3 regions of the Shewanella sp. 0m-8 genome follow, and region 2 is predicted to be linked to each of the others. Evidence: predicted binding sites of a transcription regulator. Region 2 holds the regulator's gene; each other region holds the start of a gene.
The links. Region 2 encodes MetJ, which represses methionine synthesis genes. Its sites were predicted from a motif close to TAGACGTCTAGACGTCTA; they were not measured.

Region 1 (7,973 bases), on a different contig from region 2:
TCTTCAAGCTCAGCTAAACACATCTCTTCATAGATCTGCTTAACCCATGCATCAACGCGCTCTTCTGTTAGCTCAGGCTGACGATCTTCGTCGATACCTAGACCTACAAAGTGCTTGTCGTCTGCTAAACCTTTTGATTCTTCGAAATCATAGCCTTCAGTTGGCCAATGGCCAATAACGACCGCGCCACGAGCTTCAACGATTTCGTTGACCATGCCCATAGCATCAAGGAAGTACTCTGCGTAATCTTCCTGATCGCCACAACCAAAGATTGCGACTAATTTGTCTTCGAAGTTGATTTGCTCAAGTTCAGGGAAAAAGTCGTCCCAGTCACATTGTGCTTCACCATAGTACCAAGTTGGAATGCCAAAAATGAGCAGATCGTAATCTGCAATTTGTTCCTTGGTACTTTTGGCAATATCTTTTACCTCAACCATTTTTTTACCCAGTTTCTTTTGGATAATCTTGGCTACGGCTTCGGTGTTGCCTGTATCAGACCCGAAAAAAAGACCTACAGTTGCCATTGTTGTTCCTTTAATATCTAGTTAACTATTAATGGTATGCGTGCATTTAAAAGTGGGTTAGTCACTAACCTGCTTTTGAAGTATAGATTCGATTAGTTGGCTACGGCTGATATTACTGGCCATAGCTTGTTCATTCAAGGCGTCGTACAAATCTTGTGACACCTTTAACTCTATTCGTTTTAATCCGTTTGCTCGATCACGCTGAATTTGGTTTCTTTTATTAATTTTAAGCTGTTGGTCCCGAGGCAAAGGATTGCTTCGAGGCCTACCACGTCGCTTTTCTGTTGCAAACAGATCAATGGTGGTTCTATCTGATGTTTCTTTTGCCATTGAGTTCGTATTTACCCGATGCCTGAGCTTTCCCAGGTCATCTGTATAATCCCTTTTGCAATAAACCCGGCGCAGCCGAGAAATAAAACTAGCCAAACAATGTTTCGCCCAAACGTCGGCACATTGCCTTGCTTGAGTACATCTCTAATGGCCATACCAATAAAAAAGAAAATGGCTGCAAAAAACAGGTTTAAGCCGAGAGCTTCAATCTGTTCCATATACTGCATCAACATTCGCCATTCCTTTCTAGGCTAAAAAAAGTTGCGCGAATATACCATATAAGTTTTCAAGCGGCTATATGCTTTACCGCTTTCTGTGGTGAAAAACAGCTTAACATTGTGTAATAAAATCTTTGACTATACGGTTAAAAATGCTGGCTTTTTGAGCGTGTAACCAATGACCCGTGCCTTCGATTGTTTTGGCTTTAACCGTTGGGAATTGTGACAGTATTGCTTGTCTGTGTTCAGCAGTCACATAATCTGAATCCCCTCCACGTATAAATAGACAAGGGCCTTGGTAGGAGTGATTAAAGGTTGGCCAATCAATAATATCGGCGTAACTGGCTTTTAAGCCGTCTAGGTTCATTTTCCATATAAAACCTTGCTCTGTGCGAGCAAGAGATTTTAATAAAAACTGCGCGGTACCCTCGTCAATATCACAAGATTGCATATAGGCGAGCGCTTGGCGTCTATCTTTAATCTCTGATAATGGCATGGATGCTAATGCAGTAAAGACTTTGTCATGGCGACTTTGGTAAGCTACCGGCGCGATATCTGCAACGACTAGCTGGCTAACACGCTCTGGGTAACTGAGTGCGGTTGCCATGGCTATTTTCCCCCCCATAGAATGTCCAATAAGAATCGCATCCTTGCAGTTAAGCTCATCAATCAAGTTAACCATGCTATCGGCTAGTGATTGATAACTCATATTGGCTACTTGGGGGCTGCTGCCGTGATTGAGTACATCAATGCGAACAACGGTAAAGTTTGCCTCGAGCTCTTTGCCCAAAGCCTTAAGGTTATCAAGATCACCAAATAAACCATGAATAAGGATAACTACGGGGCCTTGACCGCTTGTCACATAATGCATTGTCTTTCCACTTACTTGAATCGAATGGCGCAGATTGTGCCTTGGTTTACGCTAAAATCCAACAAAGAGCGCACATACCCGTGATTAACGCTTAAAAAGTAAACATTGTTTGTTTAGTAAATAGGATCTTTCTCCTCTGGATCGCAGTTTTCATTTAATGACGCTTTATCAAGGCTCTAAACCTCGCTACACTGGGCGGATAATTCGGGACAGTTATGCGATCTTTTTGCATTTTAGAACACCGATCCGCTTTTCTACTTAAGGAAGATAACCGTTATGAAATATATCGAAGTTGATGAAGAGCTTTATCGACACATCGCCAGCAAGACTGAACATATTGGCGAGAGCGCTTCGGATATTTTGCGCCGTATATTGGGATTACAAGTTGAATCAGTGGTTCAAGAAGCACCTGAAAAGATCAGTCATCCGAGTCTTGAGCACTCTTCACCTAAGCCAGTAAAGGTCGCTAAAGTAGCAACTAAGGCCGTTTCTGATTTTACCCGTTTGATCGATGTCGATGCGTTGGCAGCCCAAAAGGGCGCGGTAGGGCGTTTTCTATTTATTCTAGATACGGTTTATAGAGCATCAACGACACAATTTGAGCAGGTGTTACAAATTCAAGGGCGTGACCGCTTATACTTTGCGACGTCAAAAGATGCACTGTTAAAAGCCAGTAAATCAGCAAATCCAAAAGAGATAGGCCAAAGTGGTTTCTGGGTCACGACAAACAACAATACCGCTAAAAAGCGCACAATTCTTTCTGAAGTTTTGCTGCAGTTCGGTACGAATGAAGAGCAAGTGGCTCAAATTATAGAAAAAATTTAACGACATAAAGCGTTAACGTAAAATGTATAAACTTGCTGTGACGACATTAAAAACACGGTAAATAAAGGAGAGGGTAATTGGCTACACACAAGAGAGCAGGATTGATTGCTGAGCAAAAGGATTTGGTCAATATCCCCAAACTCGTTAGCCTATATTATAGCTTAACGCCCGATGTGAGAGATGTAACTCAAAAAGTGACATTTGGTACCTCGGGTCATCGTGGAAGTGCGATGCAAAAAAGCTTTAATGAAGCACATATTGTTGCCATTGCTCAAGCAGTTGCTGATTATCGAAAGCAAGCCAATATCACGGGTAAGTTGATATTAGGTATTGATACACATGCCTTGTCACAACCCGCAGCCATGTCGGTTGTTGAAGTGTTAGTGGCTAACGAAGTTAGCGTTGTGGTTCATAAAAATGATGGTTTCACACCGACTCCAGTGGTGTCTCATGCGATTATTTGTGCCAACAATAATCCAGTAGACGGTTTAGTCGATGGCCTCATTGTAACGCCTTCCCATAATCCGCCTCAAGATGGTGGTATTAAATACAATCCTCCCCATGGTGGACCCGCTGAAGGCGAAATCACCAGCTGGATTGAAGGCAGAGCCAACGAATATCTTGCTAAGCATTTAGCGGGCGTTAAGCGTACTCCATACAGCGCCGCGCTTGATAGTGGATATATAATAGAAGCCGACCTTATTTCACCTTATGTTGAAGACTTAAGTCAGGTCGTTGATATGCAGGCGATTGCAGATGCGAAACTCCGCTTGGGCGTCGACCCTCTCGGTGGCTCTGGGGTTCACTATTGGTCACCGATAGCAAAGTATTATGGTATCGACATCACAGTGCTTAACGACAAAGTCGATCCAAGTTTTAGCTTCATGCCTCTGGATAAAGACGGCAAGATCCGCATGGACTGCTCATCACCTTATGCAATGGCCGGTCTTTTAGAGCATAAAGATAATTTTGATCTTTGTTTAGGTAATGACCCTGACTTTGACCGTCATGGCATTGTCTGCCCAGGCAGTGGATTAATGAATCCCAATCATTTCCTTGCGGTTGCGATTGATTACCTAGTGACCCATCGACCTCATTGGACCGAACAGATGGTGATAGGTAAGACTTTAGTATCTAGTGCGATGATTGATAAAGTTTGTCAAATGCACAATAAACAGATGTCTGAAGTACCAGTAGGGTTTAAGTGGTTCGTTGAAGGCTTAGCCAATAGTGATTTTGCTTTTGGCGGTGAAGAAAGTGCTGGCGCAGCGTTTTTAAGAACAGATGGCAACACCTGGTGTACCGATAAAGATGGCTTTATTTTATGCTTGTTAGCGGCTGAAATTTTGGCTGTGACCGGTAAAACACCACAACAACGATACGATGAACTAGAAGCGCAGTTTGGTAAGAGTTTTTATCAACGCATCGATAGCCCTGTGAGCCTTGAAGACAAAGCTAAGTTTTCGAAGATTTCAGCAGATACGATTGCGGCGAATACCCTTGCCGGAGACGTTATCTTACAAAAGTTGACCCATGCACCGGGCAACGGCGCTGCTATTGGTGGTATTAAAGTTGTCACTGAAAAAGGCTGGTTTGCCGCTCGCCCATCGGGTACCGAAGCCTTATTTAAACTTTATGGTGAAAGTTTTGTTAGCCAAGCCCATCTGGCTAAGCTGTTAGACGATGCGCAGCAGATTGTCGCTCAAGCATTAAAGTAACAAATACAGCAAAAAATATACTCATCAGTAATGACTAAAAAAGGCACCTTGCGGGTGCCTTTTACTGTTTATAAGCATTAGTGAGCATGTTGGGGTTAGCGCCTTTGCTTCATTTGGCGTTGGGGCGATGACTAGTAGCTGATGTGGCAGCTCGGTAATTCGTTCTTAGCGAGGTAATTCTGATGGTACTCTTCGGCGTGATGAAACTGCTGGCAAGGGACGATTTCAGTTACCACGTGTCTCGCACCCCATTTTTGGCTTTTAATCAAAGCCAGTTTTGAGATCTCAGCCAGTTGTTTCTGCTGCTTATCGTGGAAAAAAACAGTACTTCGATACTGCGTTCCTATGTCTCCACCCTGTTGATTAAGGCTAGTTGGGTTATGGTTTTGCCAGAAAACATTGAGCAAATCATCAAACGACACAATGGCAGGATCGTATTTAACTTGTACGACTTCTGCATGACCGGTTGTGCCGGTTTTTACTTGCTGGTAGCGAGTGTATTGATCCTTACCGCCCATATAACCGCAAGTACAATCAATGACACCTTCGACTTCTCTAAAGAAATATTCAACTCCCCAAAAACAACCTGCGCCGAATGTTGCCAATGCCATAGTTTACCCCTTAGTGCTGCTCTTGAATGTTGATGACTTTGCCTAGTAGCCGTTTGGATGGCTAGATGTCTTTATCTTGTTTTATTTTTTTGGCTTATGCAAGCAGAAATTAGACTCGTTGATTATTAGTTATACTATCTCGATAAAATCTGTACCCGAATAGAGGGGCAAATATGCTATTATCCTTGGCAGAATCAGTTCAGAATGCCGTAGAAACAAATGCTTGTTGCTTAATGATTTCTCGGAATATAAAGCTGACGTACCACAAATAAGGAGTAGTTTGTGTTTCACGAATTGAAACAGTCTAAGGACTTTTTAGCGCTTACCCTGGCACATCCACAATATTTACCAGAAACGTTCGAGTTTGAGCTTGATAATCAGATCCGAGTAGAAGTGTGGGACACGGGTGTTATCATGTTTGAGCCGATTAATGCTAAGCACACCAAAGATATTGTCTTATCTTGTGCGGTTCACGGCAACGAAACAGCTCCGATAGAACTGTGTAATGATCTCATGACACAACTACTGGGTGAGAACATCGCGCTAAAACAGCGAATACTATTTCTTATTGGTAATCCACCGGCTATCCATAACGGCACGCGCTTTATCGATGAAAATCTCAATCGATTATTTAATGGCGCGTACTCTCGTGGTGAGGGCTTGTGTAATCCTGAGCGGGTAAGAGCGCAAAAACTTGAGCATTATATCGATAAGTTTTTTGCCTCTCAATCAGGCGAACGCCACAGAATACATTATGACCTCCATACTGCAATTCGCCCCTCTAAACATGAAAAGTTTGCTATTTACCCTTATCGCGCCAACCGTAAATACAGTAAGCAACAGATCATGTTTCTCGAATCTTGCGGTGTAAATACTATTTTATTACACCACGAACCAACGACAACGTTCAGTTATTTCTCCTCTGAAAATTATCATGCCGACGCATTTACCATTGAACTGGGTAAGGTGTTTCCTATGGGGCAAAATGATATGACGCGCTTTATTGCGATGAAAGAGATGCTAACACTATTAATGACGGGCAAAGATCTACAGTTACCCGACTTTGATATGAAACGCTTAAATCTGTATCAAGTTTGCCGTTCGGTAAATAAACATTTTGATGATTTTGAATTTAGCTTCGCTAACGATGTTGAAAACTTTACTGCTTTTCCAAGAGGATACACCTTAGCGAAAGAGGGCGGCAAAGAAGTCAAAATCGAACAAGAGTTTGAATCGATTGTTTTTCCAAATGCAAAAGTACCTGTAGGGCAGCGGACGGTTTTGTGTTTAAAGCCTGCCGATGAAAGTCAATTGGACTAAATTCAAACTGAATAACTGCGCATGTAAACCAATATATACATGCACAGACATGCTTAGTTGTGGTTTCAATGATGGGAAGTGTTGAGAGTTAGTTTACGTTAACGTAATGTTCTTCCCGCGTATTAGAATAGCAAGGCGCCGTATTTAGTCGTTTAGCGGCACCAACAATAACAAGAGCACATTATGAGCAACGCAACAACGAATGCAGAAACAGTCCATCGCGTGAGCTTTCTTGATAAAGACTCACTGTCGATCCCGATTTTAAAAGTGTTACAAGCAGATGGTACCGCCTATGAAGGCGCCGTATTGCCTGTAATAGACGAAAAGCTAGCCAAACAGATCCATGATACTTGCGTATTTACCCGAGTATTAGACGAGCGTATGTTGGGCGCACAACGTCAAGGTAGAATTAGCTTCTATATGACTTGTACTGGTGAAGAGGCTTCTATTATTGGTAGCACAGCCGCCCTCGATGATGGCGACGTTATCTTAGCGCAATATCGTGAACATGCAGCGCTGCGTTACCGAGGTTTTACGACTGAACAATTTATGAACCAAATGTTCAGTAATGAGAAAGACTTTGGTAAAGGCCGTCAAATGCCAATCCATTACGGCAGCCAAGCACTTAACTATCAAACGATTTCTTCGCCGCTAGCAACTCAAATCCCCCAGGCAACAGGTGTGGCTTATAGCCTTAAAAGACAAGGTAAGCGTAATATTGCTATCTGTTACTTTGGTGAAGGTGCGGCTTCTGAAGGTGATTTCCATGCGGGCCTCAACATGGCTGCAGTGTTAAATTCTCCGGTTATTTTCTTTTGCCGTAACAATGGTTACGCAATTTCTACACCTACAGAAGAGCAGTTCAAAGGTAACGGTATCGCCAGTCGTGGCGTGGGTTACGGCATGCATACTATCCGTGTTGATGGTAACGATATGTTGGCCGTACTTGCGGCAACGCAACAAGCTCGTGCCTATGCATTAGAGCATAACGCGCCAGTACTTATTGAAGCTATGACCTATCGCTTGGGAGCACACTCTTCTTCAGATGATCCATCGGGTTACCGCTCTAAAGATGAAGAAGCAAAGTGGCAACAACACGATCCAGTAAAACGCTTCAAACTTTGGATGATCAATAAAGGCTGGATGAATGAGCAAGAAGATGCCGATCTGTATGTGAAATACCGTGAAGAGGTATTATCTGAACTCAAAGTGGCAGAAAAAATACCCACGCCTCATCTCGATAGCATCATCGAAGATGTTTACGATACGCCAACTCCTTTACTTAAAAAACAGTTAGCACAGCTGAAAGAACACGTTAAAAAATATCCAGAATCCTATCCAAAAAGCGCAGGGAGAGTATAAGCCGTGGCTCAAATGAATATGTTGCAAGCCATTAACCAAGCGCTGAGCTCGGAAATGGAAACAGATGAAACAATGACAGTGTTTGGCGAAGATGTCGGTCACTTTGGAGGGGTCTTTAGAGCAACCTCTGGCCTACAAGAAAAGTTTGGACGCGACCGTTGTTTTAATACGCCGTTAACCGAACAAGGCATAGC
Region 2 (7,973 bases):
GGCATCAATTTTCTTTTTCAAGTGGATCAAGTCGGCTTGAGCATTGCTCGCATCAGGGTGCACCTCAGGGTACGCAGCAACTGAAATATCAAAGTCAGCAACTGAGCGCAGTAAGCGAACAAGATCGTTAGCAAAGCGCGTTGGCTTTGCGCTTCCCTCTGGCAAGTCACCGCGAAGGGCTACAATGTCACGAATACCGCTGTTCCAGTAATGCTTAGCCAGTTCTTTTAACTCTTCGTCACTCGCGTCAACTAACGTTAAATGCGGTGCAGCCACTAAGTCGGTTTCTTTTTGAATACGTTCTATCACGCCGTGGGTTCTATCACGAACGCCAGAGTTGGCACCGTAAGTTACAGAAACAAACTTAGGGTTTAATGGCTCTAAACGACGAATAGAGTTCCAAAGTAACTTTTCCATCTCTGGAGTTGAAGGCGGGAAAAATTCAAAAGAAACGTTAATGTCACCATTTAGCTCAGATAGGCTCTGGTTTAATGATGTTGCATGTTGTGCGTGATGAAAACCCATTTCTACTTCCTCAACTTCAGCATTAGATTGCAATCCGAAACAGACGTTTGGACGTCTATATGTCCATATACTAGAGAAACTGAGAGTGAAGTCAAGCGCAAAAAGCAGGCAAGTGAGTTTTTTTCTTGAGACAGTAAAAAATCCGCCTTTTGAACAAGATGGTTTAGAGCTGAAAATAAAAAAGGACTCAAACGAGTCCTTTGTAACAGCAAAAATGTGAACATTATTCTTGCAGCAAATCTCTGCAAATATGCGCTAGGTCCGACTGCACGGCAGCAGCTGTGACTAAGCGACCCGCACCCGGCCCACGAATTATCAATGGGTTATCTTGGTAGAACTCGCTACGGATCACGAACACGTTATCGCCTGGTGTTAGGTTAGCGTAAGGGTGACTATTATCAACCCATTGTAAGCTCACCTCAGCCTTTAGCTTGCCATCCACCTTATCTAAAGAAGCCACATATCTCAGAACTTTATCTTGCTCTGCTGCAGCCTCAAACTGTTGCTGCATATCTTCATCTAACTCGCAAATTCGCGACAAAAACTGCTCTAGCGGCAATTCAGCCAAGTTAGCAGGTACCAAAGACTTAAGTTCGATATCTTCTAGCTCAATCTCAAAGCCTATTTCACGGGCTAAGATCAGTAGTTTACGTTGCATATCACGGCCAGATAAATCATCCCTAGGGTCTGGTTCAGTGATCCCTAAGCCCCTCGCCTCAATAACCAATTCCGAGAAAGGTTTCTTCGCATCAAAGTTTTCAAATAACCAACAAAGTGTGCCAGAGAAGATCCCACCAACCGCCTCTATGCTGTCACCACTATTATGCAGATCGTTTAAGGCATGTTGCACAGGTAAACCTGCACCACAACTGGCGTTATAACGCCAAAACAGGCGACGATTATCCAGTTGCTGCTTAAGCTCTCGGTAAAAAGGTAATGGACCTGATCCTGCAAGTTTATTAGCACTTACAACATGTATTCCGCGGGCAAAAAACTCTGGATATTGCAGAGTTAAATCAGCGCTGGCACTAATATCGAGCGCAATAACTTCATCACACTCCAGCTCATGTACCTCATCAAATAAGTGACTATATTGCCAAGGCGTCGCATGCTCTTCAAAAACCTGTTTCCAAGTATCAAGCTCAATACCTTCATCGCTAATTAGTGCCTTGCGTGAGCTCACTAAACCAACAAGCTCAACACTGGCTTCTAACTCTTTATTAAGCGCCGCCTGGGCATTGCTAAACAGATCGACCCAAGCTTCACCAATATTGCCCACCCCTAGCAATAGCACACCAATGCGCTTACGTGGACCGGCGCAGCGACGATGAACTTTTTGCGTTAGCAGGTTAACTTGCCCTTGCGGCACTAATGTCACGAGACTCATGCCATCGTTAAATAGTGGTCTGGCGTTACGGCTCAATAATCTGGCAAATCCACGACGGTAAAGGTTTGCATCGGCGCTGACTAACGCAACTAGGCCTAAGTCTTCGGTGATCTTAATATTACTCACAGCTAATGCTTCACGATTAACATCAAGCAAAGCTAACACTTGCTTCTGGTTTTCAAGCGTTACGGTCAACTCAATTCGGTTTTGCCCAAGCTCCCAATGAGCAAGTGGGCTCAAGCCTGTTTCTTCAAGCAAGGCGATAAACTGTTTAAAATCGCTCTTCAGCTCAAGATTAAACGAGGCAACGCTACTTAAGTTTGTCACCACTGGCGCACTTGCCGAAGAACTCTTAGGTGCAATCAAGGTAAAGTCTGTGTGGGAGGCGTAACTTGAACGCACAGCCAGACTCACTTGGGTATCAAATAGTGGCTGCAAAGTACGATTATGCAGTACCGGTGAGCCTAAATGGGCTAAACGGTTTGCCTCAGCAAGTGAAAGACTACTCAGCAACTTTGCATCGTTGATCTTATTCGGATCGGCGTTAAATACCCCTTCAACGTCGGTCCAAATCGTGACCCGCTCAATATCCGCTAAGCTAGCAATCAAGGTGGCACTAAAATCAGAGCCATTACGCCCTAACAGTAAGGTATCACCACGCTCATTAGCGCAGATAAACCCCGTAATAATTAGCCGCTCATTTGGGTGTGCTTCGGTCATCAGATGCACACGCTCGCGAGACTCTTGCAAGCGAATTTGCGGCACTGCGCCCTCATCAGCAATCAGTAAGGTGCGAGCATCGACATCCGACGCCGCAACCCCTGACTCGCGCAGCAATGCAGCTAATAGGCGCGCTGACCAACGCTCACCAAAGCTGACTACCTGGCTGCTCTGATAGTCATTAATTGACTCTATCGACAATAGACTGATCAGCTGAGATTTATCGGTAGATAAACGCTCTCTTAAAGAACGTGCCTGCTCATTTGAGAGCAATTGCTCAATCAAATTTTGCTGGAAGCTAATGAGTGTCTGCAGCTCTTCTTGCCACAACTGTTTAGTGCTACTTAATTCGAGCAACTTATACAGGAAATTAGTACTTTTACCGGCAGCTGACACCACAACTAAATCGTCGCTGTGGCCATGCGTCAGCAAAATATGAGCAACGCGACGGTAACAGTCTGCATCCGCTAGACTTGAGCCACCAAATTTATGTAAGTGACAGCGTGCCATCGTATACCCCTTTAATTAACAAGCGGCTGCAGCATTAAGCGCAGCTTCAATATCGGCAACAAGATCGTCAGCATCTTCGATACCAACAGAAAGACGGATAAGCGTATCTTTTACGCCAGCTTCAGCGCGAGCCTCTGGCTCCATCGCCCTATGTGTCATGGTCGCAGGAACGGCCACTAAACTTTCAACGCCGCCAAGACTTTCTGCAACTGAAAAATAATTAAGATTTTTTAAGAACTCCACCAACTGGGGCTCCCCACCTTGGAGCTCAAAGCTCAACATGGCGCCAAAACCTTTTTGCTGCTTGGCCGCAATCTCATGCCCCGGGTGATCTTTAAGCCCTGGGTAATAAATTTTGGATACAGCTTTATGATTGACTAGGGTATCAAGAATTCGTTGCGCATTCGCCTGATGTTCGCGAATTCGTACTGCAAGTGTGCGAATTCCGCGCAAAGTGAGATAACTATCAAATGCTGAACCCGTTAGCCCTAATGTATTTGACCACCAATGCAGCAACTCTCCGACTTCAGGATCTTTAGCCACAACAGCGCCGCCCACCACATCACTATGACCATTAATATATTTTGTCGTAGAATGGATCACGATATCGGCGCCAAGTAATAACGGCTGTTGCAAAATAGGTGACAGAAAAGTGTTATCGACGACGACTAACGCGCCGACTTCATGGCTAGCCGAACTGATAGCTTCAATATCGACCACGCGAAGTAAGGGGTTCGACGGTGTTTCTAACCATACCATCTTAGGTTTTTGCGCTATCGCCTGATTAAGTGCCTGTGAGTCAGTCTGATCCACTACTAGCAACTTAAACTGACCTTTCTTGGCAAGGTTAGTAAATAAACGGTAACTGCCGCCATAACAGTCATGTGGCACGACAAGTAAATCATCTGGCCCGAGTAGATTTGTCGCCAAGGTGATTGCCGCCATACCAGTGCAAGTCACCACTCCCGTCGCACCTTTTTCAAGTTCGGCAATCGCATCGCCAAGAATGGAGCGAGTTGGGTTACCCGAGCGGCTATAATCGAAGTCTCTTGGATTTTTATGACCATCAAAAGAGTAGTTAGTTGACAGGTATATTGGCGGTACAACAGCGCCATGTTGGCTATCGGACTCAATGCCTTGACGCACTGCCGCGGTGGCAAGTTTACGCTCGGTCATGTACTACTCCTTAGTTACTGATTTTCTTATTAGAGATGTCTGGACGTCTAAATGTACCTAAGCACATCCTCCTCGTCAACCACTTTAGACGTTTAGACGTCCATGCATATAGAAATCTATTTGCATTTATCATAAATAAGAGGCAATAATTTGACTGCACAATTTAAAGGGTTAAAATCTGCCCCGAATTTTGAAATTACAGGTGAGTCAATGACTGAGTGGAATGGCGATTATATCAGCCCATATGCTGAACACGGCAAAAAGAATGAACAAGTGAAAAAAATTACTGTGTCCATTCCTTTGAAAGTACTTAAAGTACTTACCGATGAACGCACACGCCGCCAGGTGAATAACTTGCGTCACGCCACAAACAGTGAACTGTTGTGCGAAGCATTCCTGCATGCATACACAGGCCAGCCACTGCCAAACGATGCCGATCTAACTAAAGATAAACCCGACAGCATGCCTGCAGAGGTTAAACGTCTAATGGATGAAATGGGCATTGAGTGGGAAGAACTTGAATAATCTTCATTGATTATCGACAAACATGATCTCCAGATAAGGACTGCTTAGCAGTCCTTATCTGCTTCTATACCACTATAAACGTGTAGCAGACTGATAGTTTGCCTGTAAATCGATTCACGCCATCGTCACTGATAGGCCAACCTATATTCGTTCCCATATAAGCCGTCTTGGCTGGATAAACAGATGATCGAACCCATTACATTACTACTTGCCTCACTGATTATCTTTTGTGGCGCACTAACCCAAAGTCTTATCGGCTTTGGCCTAGCCGTCGTTGCAAGCCCCTTGCTGTATATCGTCGATCCGAGCCTAGTACCTGCACCTGTTATCATGATGGGATTCTCTATTGCACTGCTGACCCTATTTAGAGAGCGAGGTCAGCTTGAGTTTAATGGCCTGCAATATGCACTCTTAGGTCGTATTCCTGGCGGCATACTCGGCGCGACGTTGATTTTAATTGCGCCGCAACCGATTTTAGGTCTGGCGATAGCCGCGATTGTGGCATTGGCGGTTGGTTTAAGCTTGATGAAGTTTAGTATTCCAGTGAATCGATTTAGCTTATTTATCGCAGGCATTTTATCCGGTATTTTTGGCAACATAGCCGCAATTGGCGGTCCGCCACTGGCCATCTTGCTTTCAGGTAAAGATGCAGGCCAATTTCGCGCCGCTCTATCGGCCTTTTTTATCTTTAGCTCGATGATTGCTTTGATCATTTTGGCATTTGCAGGCTTGCTGACCTTGCATCACTTTTATATCTCTTTAATGCTATTACCCTCTGTGATTTTGGGATATATCGTGGCAGGGCGATTAGTAGGACGAGTCGACAAACAAAAAACCAGAGCGTTAACTCTGGCTTTATGTGGCGGCAGTGCGCTTATCCTAACCATTAAATCAACGATAGAGTTAATGGGTTAACGTTACTCGTTAGAAATGGTAGGAGGTTTGCAGCACGCCTCCTACCGCATTGTCATCACCAAACATACCGGTGAAGTCTAAGAAAAAAGAATCACCGAAGGCAAAGCCTGAACCCAATGAATAGAGATTAGCTGTAGAGTCTTTCATATCATGGCGATAACCCACTCGTAGCGACATCCAATCAAAGGCTCTAACTTCCCCCCCTAAGCGCCAATATTGAGTACCATCGAGCTCTTTAAACTTCTTATTTTCAATCAGATCGATATCTGTGGTTACCGATAAAATACTCCAGTCATAAGCCACTCCAGCGGTTACTAAGGGCTCTACGCGGTAGGTAAACTTTTGCCCTTCAACTTCTATGGTATCCACATCTTGGCTAATCAAGTTTCTCCCCGACAGACCTAGCGTCAGCCCTTCAAATGGTTGCAAGGCGACACCGATATCGAGGTTAAAGTTAGTCTCATCATTACGGTACTTAACGTCGTCAAAATCACTGGCATCAAAGTTATTCGCATTGGCAATATAGTTATAGGTGTCAACGCGCTGAAACTTTGGCGATATACCCACTGCAATCGGCATATTGACGATAGAAAGTGGAAAACTCAATGCAATACCTAAATCTGATACTGCGCCGCCTACTACTTGCCCTTGAGAGTCTAAATCAGAAATTTGTGGTGGATTATTAGGATCTAAATTATTGAGGGTATTGATATCTGACTGCGCGATATTAGCAACGCCGACGGCGTTGACATAAGTCTTATAGAAGATTGCCATCGGCATTCTTTGATGTGGAATGGCCACGCTGAAACCAAGCCCTGCACTCGCATAGGTTGAAGTGCCCTTTAACGACTCTAAATCAGCTACTAAATCATCACGAAATTGATTAATATCACCACTATTGCCCGTATCAATCGCATCAGCTAAGCCATCGTATGCGTCAATCAGCGAATCAAACTTATCTATCATGTCATCGCTATCAGCCATATCGATTCCAAGAACAGGCATCAGCAGTACTGCAGAATTGTCTTTATGCGCATTAATCGCGAGTAAGGCAGGATTAACAAAAGCCGCCCCCTCTTTATTTGAAGCTGCAACGCCCGCTCCCCCCATAGCATCGCTTCGAGCCTCATAATATTCTTGCCCTGCATAGGCTGAAAAGCAATGTAACAAGGCACAAGCTAGTGCTATTTTCTTTAGGTTCATCCATTCCACCTTTTAATGTCCTTAACGCTCTAAGCAGCAATACGACTCAAATCGAAAAAAGGTTATTTTTGTTCTTAAGATATTCTAAGACAAAATCGACTAAAATGGATGACAAATTTAACTTTAAATAAACATTTATATAGCAAAATGTTTGCCACCCCAATCATCAGTAACAAACCGATTAAAGGGGGCTCAACCTTATTTCAATTCAATTTTTTGGCAACGCCACATATTCCATAAAGTGCTGTGTAGTGAAATCAATAAACTGCCTTAATCGAGCTGGTTGAAACTGATCTTTGTTATAAAGCAGATAAAGCGGTGTATCCGATATGGTCCAATCTTCAAATACATGCACTAATTCACCGCTATCTAACTCCGTGCTACAGTAAATTTCAGGTAATCTGACAATACCATTTCCTGCCAACGCACTACTTTTCATCACGCGGCCATTTTTACATAAGAAAGTGCCAGCAATCGTGACCTCTGCCTTTTGGTTTTTATCGCTACGAGAGTGATAATTCCAGTGGTATACCGACCCGGTAATACAGGCATGGCTCTTCAACTCTTTTGGATGTTGAGGACGACCGCGCTTAGCAATATAAGCCGGCGATGCCAGTGTACAATTGGCAATGTCCATCAACTTTCTCGCCACCAAGCCTGAGTCTTCAAGCTCTCCCATTCTGAAGACCAAATCAAACTCATCAAGCACTAAGTCTACTCGCTGGCTACTAAAATCAAGATGGATCTGAATGTTCGGATGTTGGCTCATAAAGTCGTTCACCAGTTGGTTGACGATCTCTTCACCGATATAACCACCAACGCAGTTAATATTGATTTTTCCCTGCAAGTTATGGGCGTTATCAACCGTCTTGGCGACGGCTTGCTCCATAACATCTAAGGCATGTTGGCAGCGCTCATAAAAAAAGCTGCCCTGCTCTGTTAATCGCTGCGCCCTTGTTGTGCGAGTAATTAGGGTCACTCCCAGGTAGCGTTCTAATTGCGTTAACTGCTT
Region 3 (7,973 bases), on a different contig from region 2:
ACCTAGATCCTAGGACGCTTCGCTGCGAGGACGGGCTACGCCCTACTAGGAACAGCAAAGTCCCATCTTTGCCGTTTCTTAGCTTTTCCGTCTCTGCTCGCACCGTCTCAGCCTTTCCGGCCTTTCCCGTCTTCGCTTTTCCTAGGACCTAGAACCTTCTCAGCCTTTAACCTGCTTTTACCGTCTTTGACTTTCCTAGGACCTAGATCCTAGGACCTTCTTGCCTTAATCATCTCTAAACTGGTATCGAGCATACGGTTAGCAAAACCCCACTCGTTATCACACCAGAGTAATAGCTTTACCAAATGACCATCGCTGACTCGGGTCTGCGTGCCATCGACAATGCTTGAACGTGGGTCGTGGTTAAAGTCACACGATACTAACGGCTCATTGGTAAATCCGACCACGCCAGAATATGAACCTTCAGTTGCTTGTTTAAGCACTCGGTTCACGGTTTCGATATCGACGCGCTTATTGAGCGTAACGGAAAGGTCGATTGCGGTGACGTTAATGGTCGGCACGCGTACAGAGATAGCTTCAAACTTATCTTTCATGTGCGGCAAAATACGCTCAATACCCCGGGCAAGTTTAGTATCGACAGGGATGATTGATTGACCAGCGGCGCGGGTTCTACGTAAGTCGTCATGATAGGCATCGATCACTTGCTGATCATTCATTGCCGAATGGATAGTGGTAATCGCACCACTTTTAACTTCAAAATGCTTATCGAGCACGTCGATCACAGGTACGATACAGTTAGTCGTGCATGATGCATTCGACACTATGGTATGTTCGGCTTTGAGTAAATCTTGGTTAACACCATAAACAATGGTGGCGTCGACATCGCTAGATGACGGGTTACTGATTAGAACTTGTTTAGCACCCGCTTTTATATGCGCTTCACATTGCACTCTGTCATTAAGCACGCCCGTCGCTTCATAAACAATATCAATATCCAGTTCTTTCCAGGGCAGATTTTCAGGATTAGGTTCATGCAGCAATTTAATGGCGTCGTCACCAATAATCATATGCTGATTATCAAGTGACACTTGGGTGTGGAAGCGCCCGTGGGTGGTGTCGTACTGAGTTAAATGAAGCATCGCTTCAGGTTTGGCCAACTCATTAATCGCCACTATCTGAATGCGGTCACGTTTGGCAGATTCATACACTGCACGAAGAATTGAACGACCGATACGGCCATAACCATTGATAGCGACTCTGATCATGTAAGCTTTCTATTTCCTTTAACAGCTTAATTATTGATACGACAACGGCCTACCTCAATAGGTAAGCCGTTGTATCATAAATGCTTAAAGTAAAAAATACGTAAACAATTATTCTGTATCATAGAGCAAATTATTGATGCAATACACTGATTAATCTTTCGACTCGCGCCTAGGTTAACCGCCCATTGCATCATTAGCTCTGACACGTTAGCTGATTATAGTCCGTTAACGGTTGCTACAACGTTTTCAACAGTAAAGCCAAAGTACTTCAACAAGTCGCCACCAGGAGCAGACTCACCGAAGGTGCTCATGCCCACAACTGCGCCGCCAAAGCCAACATACTTGTGCCAGAAATCAACGTGAGCCGCTTCAATCGCAACACGCTTAGTCACAGAGGCTGGTAGTACAGACTCTTTATAAGCCGCATCTTGCTTATCGAACTCGTTAGTTGACGGCATAGACACAACGCGAACCTTTTGTCCTTGCTCAGTCAGTACTTTTGCAGAATCTAGTGCTAGCTGAACTTCAGAGCCTGTAGCAATCAGGATTAGGTCTGGTGTGCCAGCGCAATCACTTAGTACATAACCACCTTTAACAACGTTCGCTAACTGCTCTGCAGTACGTGTTTGCGCAGCAAGGTTTTGACGACTGAAGATTAGCGATGTTGGCGCGTTACGGCGCTCGATTGCATTCTTCCAAGAAACCGCAGTTTCAGCCGCATCACATGGACGCCATACCGTCATGTTTGGTGTCATACGTAGGTTTGCAAGCTGTTCAACTGGCTGGTGAGTTGGACCATCTTCACCTTGACCGATAGAGTCATGGGTATAAACGAAGATGTTCTGAATGCCCATCAATGCAGACATACGTACAGCATTACGTGCGTATTCCATAAACATCATGAACGTTGCGCCGTAGTTGATGAAACCACCGTGTAGAGAAGCACCGTTCATGATACCGCTCATGCCGAATTCACGTACACCGTAATAGATGTAGTTACCGGCTGGATCGTCTTGAATACCTTTAGAGCCTGACCAAAGCGTTAGGTTAGAACCGGCTAGATCTGCAGAGCCACCTAGCATTTCAGGTAGGATAGCGCCAAATGCACCAATAGCATTTTGTGATGCTTTACGGCTAGCAATGCCTTCTGCTTTATCTTGACACTCTTGAACGAAAGCTTGTGCTTTCTCTTCAAAGTCAGCAGGTAGGTCGCCAGAAATAACACGACGCTTGTATTCAGCCGCCAATTCTGGGAATGCTGCTTCATATGCTGCGAACTTATCGTTCCAGTTAGCTTCGTTAGCTTGACCCGCTTCTTTAGCATCCCAACCCGCGTAAACGTTTTCTGGGATTTCAAATGCACCGTGGTTCCAGCCAAGGAATTCACGAGCCGCTGCGATTTCAGCATCACCTAGTGGTGCGCCGTGACAGTCGTGGCTGCCAGACTTGTTTGGTGAACCAAAACCGATTGTGGTTTTGCAGCAAATCATTGTTGGCTTGTTAGTAACTGACTTAGCTTCTTCGATAGCTGCGCGGATTGCGTCGCTGTCGTGTCCGTCTACGTTAGCAATGACGTGCCAGCCGTAAGACTCAAAACGCTTAGGCGTATCGTCAGTGAACCAGCCTTCTACGTGACCATCGATAGAGATACCGTTGTCATCCCAGAACGCGACTAGCTTGCCAAGACCTAGGGTGCCGGCTAGTGAACATGCTTCATGAGAGATACCTTCCATCAAACAGCCATCGCCTAGGAAGCAGTATGTGAAGTGATCAACGATGTCGTGACCAGGCTGGTTGAACTGTGCAGCCAGTGTCTTTTCAGCAATCGCCATACCTACAGCGTTACTGATACCAGCGCCTAGTGGGCCAGTTGTCGTTTCAACACCGGGTGTGTAACCGTATTCTGGGTGTCCCGGTGTTTTAGAGTGAAGCTGACGGAAGTTTTTCAACTCTTCGATAGGTAATGCGTAACCTGTAAGGTGCAGCAAAGAGTAAATAAGCATAGAGCCGTGGCCGTTAGAAAGGATAAAGCGGTCACGATCAACCCAGTCTGGGTTGTTTGGGTTGTGCTTTAGGAAATCGTTCCATAGCACTTCAGCAATATCAGCCATCCCCATTGGTGCACCTGGGTGACCAGAATTGGCTTTTTGAACAGCATCCATGGTCAATGCGCGGATTGCGTTTGCGAGTTCTTTACGAGATGACATGCTCTCTCCTGCTTCGTTTTGAGGTATTGAGGCTTAGATTGAGAAAAGGGCCACAAATTTGTATTTGCTTTTCCCTTCCCTACAGCAAATTTTGGAGCCATATTTTCGCCTACTCGCCAGTAGGACGCAAATTTAATTCACCCAGAATGAAAAATATTGGCACTTTTAAGTGAGATGAATGAAGCTTGAGCAAATTAATGCCATCAAATAATAGCTTTTTTCTATTTCAGCGGTGAGTTTTTGGCAAAAATGGGCAAATTATTGATCATTCCTAAATCAGAACGCTGCGCATAAAACAGTAAAAATCACCTTTACTTACATAGATCTAATGTAAATCAAAAACCCTATTAAATATGTATCTAGCAAATAAAATGCGCGCGTGACTGCACAAAATTTAGTGAAAGGGGTGTCATCAACTCTGTTTTACACTAGAATAGCCGTCTAGATGTAGATACTTCTACACATTCAAATTGTTTAAAGACGAGATTTTCCATCATGGCAAAGCACTTGTTTACCTCTGAGTCGGTCTCAGAAGGTCATCCAGATAAAATCGCCGATCAGATTTCTGATGCGGTACTAGACGCAATTTTGGCGCAAGATCCAAAAGCTCGTGTAGCATGCGAAACTTATGTCAAAACTGGCATGGTTATGGTTGGCGGCGAAGTTACCACTTCAGCTTGGGTTGATATCGAAGAGATCACCCGTAAGACTGTACGTGACATTGGCTACACTCACTCAGATATGGGTTTTGATGCCGACTCTTGCGCCATCCTAAACGTAATTGGTAAGCAGTCTCCAGACATCAACCAAGGTGTTGACCGTGCTGACCCTAAAGAGCAAGGTGCTGGTGACCAAGGTTTAATGTTTGGCTATGCCAACAACGAAACCGACGTACTCATGCCTGCGCCTATTACTTATTCGCACAAGCTAGTTAAGCGTCAGTCTGAAGTACGTAAAGACAAGACACTTCCATGGTTACGTCCTGATGCGAAGAGTCAGGTTACTTTTGCTTATAACTCAGATGGCAGCATTGCTGGTATCGATGCAGTTGTTCTATCTACGCAGCACAGCGAAGATGTGACTCAAGCAGACCTCATTGAAGGTGTAATGGAAACCATCATCAAGCCAGTATTACCGGCTAAGTGGTTATCTAAAGACACTAAATACTTCATCAACCCAACTGGCCGTTTCGTTATCGGTGGTCCAGTAGGTGATTGTGGTCTAACGGGTCGTAAGATCATCGTTGACACATATGGTGGTATGGCTCGTCACGGTGGTGGTGCTTTCTCTGGTAAAGACCCATCAAAAGTTGACCGTAGTGCAGCATACGCAGCACGTTACGTTGCTAAGAACATCGTTGCAGCAGGTCTTGCAGACCGTTGTGAGCTTCAAGTGTCTTACGCTATTGGTGTTGCAGAGCCAACTTCAATCAGCATCGAAACATTTGGCACTGCTAAAGTTGGCGAAGAGCTATTGATTGACCTAGTACGTCGTCACTTCGACCTACGCCCATACGGTCTAACAGAGATGTTAAACCTAGCTCGCCCAATCTACCAAGCGACGGCTGCATATGGTCACTTTGGTCGTAACGAGTTCCCATGGGAAGCTACTGACAAAGTTGACGCACTACGCGCTGACGCAGGTCTTTAATCGTTATCGATTAGTTCGGCGTTGCTGGTTCAACGCTAATATAAAACCGCCTAAGGGCGGTTTTTTTATGTCTGGAACATTTATGACGATTTACCATGGATGACTTTTTCAAAATAATAAATCGTCGTTGTGTCCGGAACATTTATGACGATTTACCAAGGATGATTTCTAGCTTGGTTAGATATATGGAACCAAGTAAGTAACTTTATCTATTGTGGTTCCAACTGCCTGCGGCAAGCGTATGTGCAGATACAGCTTAGGCTCGCTACAAGCACGTCTGACCTCCATGGATGGAGGGAATGCCAAATTCTGTATGGAACAGAATCAGCCCTGTGAGCTCAACGAAAACAAAAAACATCCTTGTTAAAAAGCCAGTTCGGTATCCATACCTCTCGTTCAAGAGCCTGATAACTTCGTTATCTTTCACCCTGTTTTCGATGGCCTAATCCGCATCTACACTAGGTTTCAGACGCAACCATTTCGCTCCTTAGTACTGATTAAGAATAATTCGATTATTCCAGTCATCTACAACTAGCTGTAACTCCACTTTGGTGCGACAATCTTGCTTTGAAGACTAAGCCAAAACCATTTTGTTTATGACAACTGCAATGAATACAAAGCTGCAATTAACTTGGTTAGCGCCTGATGAGCGTATCGAGGTGAAGAAGTTCTATCGCCAGCATATGCCTTATGCACGCTTGTTGCAGAAAGAGTCTATCTGCGTGTTAACGCAAACTGACCCAAACCTTGATAGTGTTGGCGAATTCACTTCCTCTAAAACTATTTGCTCTGAGATAGTAGCCAGCGCCCGTATTCGGCCTATTGGTCAGTTAGCTATTTTAACCGGCATGTTGGTGCATCCCGATTTTCGCGGCCAAGGTGTGGGGGATAAGTTGATGGATGAACTTTCATCCGTTCTCAGTGATGGTAAGACGTATATTTTTGCTTTGGCGCATTTAGAAGGGTTTTATTCACAACATGGGTTTTGCGCTGTGTCATCAGCACCAAATGATATTCAACAATTGTTTTTGAAATATCAAGGTTCTGATAAGGAACTTGTTTTAATGGGTATTGTTCCCACTGTCTAGTGGGGATGAGGCCTTACGGCCTTTGACGCAATCAAGCTTCGTTTGACCTTATAGTTAGACTGCGTCTAACAACTAAAGTCGTGGCCATGCCACTTATCAGGCTGCACCTGACCAACGTCGTGGAATTCCATCCCACACCCGGGCAAGGAGGACTGCTCGTCCTTATCCTCCTTGCATCCACCATGACGCCCCGACGAAGTTACATGCATTAGATACGAGCCTCATACTCCAATAAAAATCGCCTAACGGCTCAGATGGGACATCCATGTCCCCCCGAGCCTGAGCCATCATCCATGATGCTCCACGGCATTTTCATCTACGTCTTTCGGCAACTCCGATGGGGAATAGGTGTTTTCTGTTAGTTTCATAAGTCACTTTTCCCTTTATAAGTATTGCTTCGAATCAGCATCAGTACCAATGTTCACTTTTCGGCCTTTTGCTCGTTTATCGTGCACGACTCTGGTAAAGTACTTATTAATCCATAACTTTACTTCGTCACAACTAAGATAACAGGGTTATTAAATGAGCATACGCGATGAGCAAATATACGTGTATGCCCACTATATAAATGGAGTTTTTTTGAACATCTCTAAATACAAAACAGAGATTTTAATTATATCTTTGGCAATTTTGTGTATTGCTAGCGGACTTTTAGTTTCAATCATAAGCTTAGATTGGTCATGGTTAGAAAGATCTGGCTCATTAGTTGTTATCATAGCTATTTCAACATTTTGGAAATTTGGTTTAGCTAGACGCAAGAAACTATCAGAGTCATTATTAAAGTATAATTCTGCAGTCGAAGAAATGGGCACGCAGGTCAGAGATATGAACGCTGAACCTTTTATTGCTTTAAAAGTTAATGTGCCTAACGTAGAACAATCGATTAAAAATAACGAAGAAAAGTATGAGCGATTAACTAAGCTTGAAATTATCTTGGGTGGCATAGGTACATTTATTTGGGGTTATGCCTCTCCAATATTTTGTTATTTAGCACCAATTCAGGCTTGTACCTAATAAGCCTTAAAACGAAACAAAAAATAGAAAGCTATTGTTCGTTTAATTTGACAATTAACAGCCATGGATGGAAGTGAGTTTGGATTCAACAAACATAAAAAAAATCATAAGTATAAACTTTATAGGTTCAAAAACTGCTGTTCTTTCAAGCTTAATCGAAGATATACCCAAAAGTGAAACCGAGATACCAGCAGGAACATTAGTTCTTGCCCCAGCTATACAGGGTAATTTTATCTTTCGTCGATTAGATAAACCTAAGTTATCAAAATATAGTGTTATCCCTTTCGTACTGTCTAAAAAGGGCATTGACCTTGGTATCACGGAAGAATATCTACAATGGTTTTTTACTCATGACTGCTTATCTGAACATTGGAACGATGTGGCAATAGGAGGGGTACTAAGACTGATTCCCACCAAAATTTTGCTAAATACAATAGTGCCGATACCTAAAAACAAAATTACTGGCTCGATCAAATCCGAAATTGCAGTAACAAGTCCCTTTTGCGATTACATTAAAACGTTCTATGAACAATATAGAATTAACTTCAAACATGAACAATACAGCACTTGTGCAATACTCGCAGGAGTAATTAGTGAAGCGATTTTATATCAGCTTTTGCTTGAAAATGACGTTAAACGAAACCTGTTGGACAACGATAGCAGTTTAGGTCTCGGTAAACTAGTTACTTATTTGGAACTTTTACAGCTGGATAAGTCGTTAGAGCTTAACTTACAAAATTTCAAAGCAATCAACAAATTACGTAACTCTAGCGTTCACTTCGGTAAGG

Region 1: the regulator MetJ is predicted to act here: its motif matches at 5,144-5,161, upstream of msrA (peptide-methionine (S)-S-oxide reductase MsrA).
Region 3: the regulator MetJ is predicted to act here: its motif matches at 3,868-3,885, upstream of metK (methionine adenosyltransferase).

What each region holds. Positions count from the first base shown of each region.
Region 1 covers NZ_JBRIMB010000001.1:181,817-189,789, forward strand. The annotation lists gene fldA (flavodoxin FldA) at 1-524, opposite strand, end outside; gene ybfE (LexA regulated protein) at 582-854, opposite strand; gene ACVBIO_RS00820 (DUF2788 domain-containing protein) at 866-1,087, opposite strand; gene ACVBIO_RS00825 (alpha/beta fold hydrolase) at 1,185-1,943, opposite strand; gene seqA (replication initiation negative regulator SeqA) at 2,220-2,768, shown strand; gene pgm (phosphoglucomutase (alpha-D-glucose-1,6-bisphosphate-dependent)) at 2,846-4,486, shown strand; gene msrA (peptide-methionine (S)-S-oxide reductase MsrA) at 4,618-5,097, opposite strand; gene astE (succinylglutamate desuccinylase) at 5,380-6,417, shown strand; gene ACVBIO_RS00850 (thiamine pyrophosphate-dependent dehydrogenase E1 component subunit alpha) at 6,601-7,779, shown strand; gene ACVBIO_RS00855 (alpha-ketoacid dehydrogenase subunit beta) at 7,783-7,973, shown strand, end outside.
Region 2 covers NZ_JBRIMB010000016.1:11,167-19,139, reverse strand. The annotation lists gene metF (methylenetetrahydrofolate reductase) at 1-525, opposite strand, end outside; gene ACVBIO_RS10060 (bifunctional aspartate kinase/homoserine dehydrogenase II) at 749-3,142, opposite strand; gene metB (cystathionine gamma-synthase) at 3,158-4,318, opposite strand; gene metJ (met regulon transcriptional regulator MetJ) at 4,529-4,843, shown strand; gene ACVBIO_RS10045 (sulfite exporter TauE/SafE family protein) at 5,027-5,758, shown strand; gene ACVBIO_RS10040 (conjugal transfer protein TraF) at 5,768-6,961, opposite strand; gene ACVBIO_RS10035 (LysR family transcriptional regulator) at 7,170-7,973, opposite strand, start outside.
Region 3 covers NZ_JBRIMB010000002.1:156,416-164,388, forward strand. The annotation lists gene epd (erythrose-4-phosphate dehydrogenase) at 210-1,226, opposite strand; gene tkt (transketolase) at 1,442-3,433, opposite strand; gene metK (methionine adenosyltransferase) at 3,929-5,083, shown strand; gene ACVBIO_RS01875 (GNAT family N-acetyltransferase) at 5,692-6,171, shown strand; gene ACVBIO_RS01880 (hypothetical protein) at 6,751-7,185, shown strand; gene ACVBIO_RS01885 (hypothetical protein) at 7,265-7,973, shown strand, end outside.